2 regions of the Lysinibacillus sp. NPDC097868 genome follow, and region 1 is predicted to be linked to the other one. Evidence: riboswitches for the same ligand, from Rfam matches in the RefSeq annotation. Region 1 holds a riboswitch; the other holds the start of a gene.
What was found. A riboswitch is a leader RNA that binds a small molecule or an ion and turns the genes downstream of it on or off. The one in region 1 is predicted to bind lysine.

Region 1 (3,217 bases):
CGCACCTAATCCAAGACCTAATGCTTTATCAACATCACTGTCTTTTGCTGACATCATAATAATAGGTAGTGCTTCTTTTTCTCGAATTATTTTTAATACTTCTAATCCATCTAGTTTAGGCATCATAATATCCAAAATAACTAAATCAAACGTTTTGCATAAACAAATTTGCACTGCTTCTTCACCATTTGTAACGGATGTAACAGCAAAGCCCTCCATTGTTAAAAACTTGTCGACCATTTCTCGTATGGTTTCATCATCTTCAACTAGTAATATACGTTTTTGCATGTTTAGGCACCTCTTTTCAATAAAGCATTATCTTTAATTCCCATTTGCTTTAACAGTTTTACATTTTTATCCTGTCTCTATATAGCTTACCATAGGTTTTTTTAAAAGTGCCTGGCACTCAAACAATTCTCAAACAATTTTCCAAGCTAATTAGACTCCTGCGCCGTACGCAACGGAAATCAACGCCAAATAAATAAAAGCTGCCCTATAACTAATAGGACAGCTTTTATTTCTATTTTTCTACTTTTAAATCACACTTTTGCAGTGGAATCATTTTTGTTTTATGTTTTATTTTATAGCCCAACCACAAGGCGATAAACAGTGGTATACCGATGTATGAAACAAGGACACCATACCAGTCAATTGAATGGCCTGTGAAAGCTGTATAGTTTTGACCAACTACAACAATCATACACACTGTAAATGCAAAGAGTGGCCCGAATGGATATAACTTTGCTTTATATGGTAGTAATTTTGAATCTAAGCCTTGAGCTTCAAAAGCTCTACGGAAGCGGTAATGACTAAAGGCTATACCAAGCCATGCAATGAAGCCTGACATCCCAGATGCGTTTAAAAGCCACATATAGACAACGCCATCACCAAAGAATGATGCTAAAAATGCTAAGCAACCTACTGCTAATGTCAACAGCAATGCGTAAATCGGAATTCCGCGACGGCTTAGCTTAGCGAAAATCTTAGGTGCATGTCCATCTACTGCTAATTGCCATAACATACGTGATGATGCATATAATCCAGAATTACCTGCAGATAACATCGCCGTTAAAATAATGGCATTCATTAATGAAGCAGCAAAGGCAATTCCTAAGCGGTCAAACACTAATGTGAATGGTGAAACAGCAATATCTTCAGATAATAAACGAGCATCTGTAAATGGAATTAACATCCCAATCGCTGCAATGGCTAAAATGTAAAATAAAATAATACGCCAGAAAACGGACTTAACAGCCTTCGGGATATTTTTACCAGGATCATCCGTTTCCCCAGCCGTTATCCCTAATAGTTCTGTCCCTTGGAACGAGAAGCCTGCTGCTAGAAATATTCCGAATGTAGCAAGGAAGCCACCGTGGAATGGTCCATCACTTATAAAGAAATTCGTAAAGCCTACAGGAGCTTGCCCACCTAAAATACCAAAAATCATCAATAGGCTGACAATAATGAAGACAATAACAGTCGCAACTTTTATCATTGCAAACCAATATTCACTTTCACCATAGCTTTTTACAGATAGTAAATTGAATGTTAGTACAATCGCAATAAATATGACTGTCCATAGTGCTGAAGAGCTGTCTGGGAACCAGTATTTCATTATAAGAGAAACTGCTGCAATTTCAGCGGCAATTGTAATCGCCCAGTTATACCAGTAGTTCCAGCCAAGTGCAAAGCCAAGCGCTGGATCTACAAATTTTGTTGCATACGTACTAAATGAACCTGATGACGGCATATAAGCTGCCATTTCACCTAAGCTCGTCATTAAGAAGTACACCATAATGCCGATTAATGCATAAGCAAGAAGTGCACCACCTGGTCCAGCCTGTGCTATAGCACCACCACTTGCTAAAAATAGCCCAGTTCCGATAGTACCGCCTAACGAAATCATTGTTATATGGCGGCTTTTTAATTCTTTTTTCAACTCTGGTGCTTTATGACCGAGCTGATTAGTTTTTATCTCACTCACGTTAAAGCTTCCTTCCTTTTCTAAGAGGCAAAAAAATGCCATCACATGAACGTTGTGATGGCTAAGTAAATCCTCTGTTTCTTAAAAATGATAGCACAACACGTTGTCCAACGTGACAGTTCTGTTCCTTTCGGAGACAGCCCCAGCATGAGGTTTTCAAGTCCCCTCACACTTCGGCAATATTTCCTTTCAGCTAACATCTTTAATGCTTGTCATCTCCATTAGCTTACTTATAAATACCGCGACCTCTACCTCAATACAAACATGAGGCATATAATTATTAAATTTATGATGTGTCTTAGTTTAACATACGACCTAAGACATTTCAATAAAACGATTAATGTTCTGTATTTTATGAATATTCTACTATTTTTATTATTGTGTTAAAGTGTTATAGTGGTTCGAATTATAATTGTTCTATTAGGGAGGTACTTATTTTGACAACTAACGAGGAATCTACTTATCTTAGCAGAAAGATTAACTGGAAGGGCACAACTCTCTTATTAGTCATCGGTGTAATTTTTCTTGCTTCGACATTACGTATGCCATTAACGGTTGTAGGACCAATTATTTCCTTCATTCGTGAGGATCTCGGTATATCTAACGTTCTTGCAGGCTTTCTAACAACCATTCCATTGCTTGCATTCGCGCTAGTGTCACCTATTGCCCCAGTAATAGCAAGAAAACTGGGTCTTGAATTAACATTATTTATATCAACAATTTTATTAGCACTAGGAATTGTGCTGCGCTCACTTGGAACAACTGGATTACTCGTATTTGGTACAATGATAATAGGTGTAGCTATTTCATTTGGTAACGTCCTTATTCCAGGGCTACTTAAAATGAAATTCCCTTATCATGTTGGATTACTGATGGCATTTTTCACCATGTCCATGAACTTAACAGCTGGAATTGGCGCTGGTATTAGTTATCCCATTGCCAATGCATCTCTTGGCTGGCAAGGTGCACTTGCAATCGCTCTAGCTCTTGTCGTAGTGACTATTTTGATTTGGATCCCACAGTTAAAATTTAATAAGCCTGAACCAACTGTAGCCACTACGAAAGCACGTATACCATTGTGGAAATCACCAGTTACTTGGGCAGTCACTGGCGCGATGGGTTTACAATCATTATTATTTTATACAACCGCAGCTTGGATTCCTGAAATCTATATTGCACAAGGAATAGCCGCAGATCGAGCAGGTTGGATGTTTTCCATCATGCAAATTTCAC
Region 2 (3,217 bases), on a different contig from region 1:
GTAAATGTCATAATGAAATAAAGCACACATGCGACAAAGAAAGATTCGAAATAACGGAAGTTGTTACCCGAAATCGATTTTGTTTGAAAGAATAATTCCGTTACACCAATTACACTTAAAACGGCCGTATCCTTAATATTCATAATTAATTGGTTTCCTGTTGCTGGTAAGATGTTGCGTGCAACTTGCGGTAATACAACATGCATCATAATTTGCACATGCCCCATGCCAATCGCAGAAGCAGCCTCATATTGACCTTTATCGATAGAGACAATCCCACCACGTACGATTTCAGCCATATAAGCACCAGTATTCAGTGAAACGACTAAAATACCGGCAGTAATGAAGTGCATATCGATACCAAAAGCAATATCTAATCCGTAAAATACTACCATTGCCTGTACAATCATTGGTGTACCACGGAAAAATTCAACATAGCATGTCAGTATAAAATTAATTAATTTTAATAAAAAATGTTTTATACTTTTTTTACGAACTGGAATGGTATGCATAATCCCAATAAAAAATCCGATGAATGCACCAATAATTGTACTGATTGTTGAAATGAGTAACGTATAATACGCACCTCGTAAAAACATTTGCCAGTTGTTTTCTATAATAGAAATGATCCATTCTAAACTCATGATGTTCCTCCTAACAACGTGTTGTTGCTTTATATCAATTATGCCTTTAGTGAAATCATCTCTTCATTTGAATTAATTTGCTTTATTCAAAATATGTGACACACTTCTTAGACATGACTTTATTCAGAATGACTTCCTCTCTGAACAAACTAAATATGATAAAGGTTGTCCTAGTCGCTCTTAGTAAAATGTCACGACTTTCAATTAGTAAAAATCAACTTCTCTTTTCATATGTTGTAGGTGAATTTTCTCTTGGAGAAAACAGCATACTCGGAACTGCCAGTATGCTGTTTTTTTGTTAAGGACAACCCTATCACTTTTTGCATTACTGAGCTGCAGGTTGTTGAAGAATAGCTTCTTCCATAATTTTTTGGCGATCATCTTCTGAAATACCTTTTAAAATTTCATTGATTTTATCTAGACTAGCATCACCTTTACGTAAACCAACTGCAATTGAAGTATTTGAAATATCTGTATCAAATCCCTCTTCAAAAGATACAAATGTGAATTTGTCATTAGCTGCTGCTGCCGAAATACCTTCTGGACGTTCAGCTACATAGCCATCAATTTTGCCAGCTTCTAGCGCTACACGCATTGCAGAGAAGTTTTCCATCGCTGTTTGCTTTTCTACACCTTTAATTTGATCGATAACATTATAGTTAGATGTATTTAGCTGAGATGTAACTTTTGCGCCTGAGAAATCTTGAATTGATTTTGCATTTTCATACTTGCTACCTTTTTTAATAACCATTACAAAATCAGAAGTATAGTAGTTTTCAGTAAAATCAATTGTTTGTTTACGTTCTTCTGTTGGAGACATCCCTGCTACAATCGCATCGATTTTTTTTGACTGAAGCGCAGGTACTAAACCATCCCACTCCATTTTTACAACTACTAATTTTTTACCTAAACCTTCAGCGATTTTTTTCGCCATTTGTACATCATAACCGCCTGCATACTCTGCATTATCAGCAATTTTTACTGCTCCATTTGCATCATCTTGCTGAGTCCAGTTAAATGGTGGATAACCTGCTTCCATTCCAATGCGGAATTCTCCACCAGTTTCTTCCTTTGAACCATCACCTGTTGTCTTTTCATCCTTGTCACCAGTACCGCAAGCCGCTAACAAGATTGCTGTCATTGCTGTTAACATAAATAACAACCATTTTCTTTTCATCTAAAACTCCCCTTTTCTGTAAAAAAAATAAAGCAACTGTACAAAAAAAGACCTAAGTTTTGAACTTAGGTCTTACCTTTTATTGACAGTTGCCCAAATCCTCACTATAATTTCCATGTATCCGAGATAGCACAACCTAGTAAACTGGAATTAAATTTACTAGGACAGTCCTGCACTTATTCACTGCAGACCCAGCATAAAAGTACGAGCTCCTTTTATACTTCGGCGATATTTCCTTCTCCATTACGTCTTCGCTTGCTTATACTCAGCAATGGACTAATAAATACCGCGCCTCTACCTCACAAAAAACAAAAACAAAAGTGAGGTTTGTTTATTTAATTGTTATATAGATATTACTATAAAGCTAGCATAGTCGTCAAGATAGTTTTATCATTTTTCTGACTAATTACAAAATTAGTCTATAATCCTTTTAAAATCCATAAATAAAGTAGAATAACATTAACTATGTTTGCCATCATTTCACAAATTTTTATTATAAACAACAAGATTTATAAACCATAAGAATCGATTTCCCAGTCCAATAAAGGCCATTTATACCATCAAGTAAATTTCATTAAAGGGGAAATCAATCTAAAATGAAAAACCCTGCTAAACAGTTAAGTTTGCAGGGTTTGAACACATAATTTATTGAATTAAGAATTTAATAATAAATCTTCTGGATTTTCAAGTAACTCTTTAACCGTTTTAAGGAAGCCTACAGAATCTTTACCATCGATAATACGGTGGTCGTAAGATAATGCTAAGTACATCATAGGACGAATTTCAACTTCGCCATTTACTTCTACTGGGCGTTTTTTAATTGAGTGCATTCCTAAAATAGCAGCTTGTGTACCATTCATAATAGGTGTTGACATTAATGAACCGAATACACCGCCATTTGTAATTGTGAATGAACCACCTTGAAGATCAGCTAAACCTAATTTTTTATCGCGTGCTTTTTTAGCTAAGTCTGCAATTGAATCTTCAATTTCAGCAAAGTTTTTGCGGTCAGCATCACGTACAACTGGTACTACTAAACCTTCTTCAGTTGATACAGCTACACCAATATCAAAGAAGTTATTTAAGTGAATTTCATCGCCAACGATTTGAGCATTCACATAAGGGTATTTTTTAAGTGCTGCAACAACAGCTTTTGTGAAGAATGACATGAAACCAAGCTTAGAGCCAGTAGACTCAAAGAATTGATCTTTTTTACGAGAACGTAATGCCATAACATTTGTCATATCTACTTCATTGAATGTTGTAAGCATAGCAGTCGATTGCTTAACTTCTAATAAACGTTTAGCAATTGTTTGACGACGACGGCTCATTTTTTCAACTGTAACACGTGACTCGTCAACAGCTACTACTGCTTTTGGTGCTGCTGGTGTTGCTT

Region 2: it holds a riboswitch for lysine, as region 1 does, so the genes downstream of both, ACIQXJ_RS07205 (transporter substrate-binding domain-containing protein) here and ACIQXJ_RS18880 (amino acid permease) in region 1, are expected to answer to the same signal.

Annotation. Positions count from the first base shown of each region.
Region 1 is NZ_JBIWBS010000003.1:411,075-414,291, forward strand. Features, by position in the region: gene ACIQXJ_RS18875 (response regulator transcription factor) at 1-288, opposite strand, end outside; gene ACIQXJ_RS18880 (amino acid permease) at 521-1,984, opposite strand; lysine riboswitch at 2,068-2,243, opposite strand; gene ACIQXJ_RS18885 (CynX/NimT family MFS transporter) at 2,422-3,217, shown strand, end outside.
Region 2 is NZ_JBIWBS010000001.1:1,469,166-1,472,382, reverse strand. Features, by position in the region: gene ACIQXJ_RS07210 (amino acid ABC transporter permease) at 1-644, opposite strand, end outside; gene ACIQXJ_RS07205 (transporter substrate-binding domain-containing protein) at 970-1,821, opposite strand; lysine riboswitch at 1,941-2,126, opposite strand; gene odhB (2-oxoglutarate dehydrogenase complex dihydrolipoyllysine-residue succinyltransferase) at 2,475-3,217, opposite strand, start outside.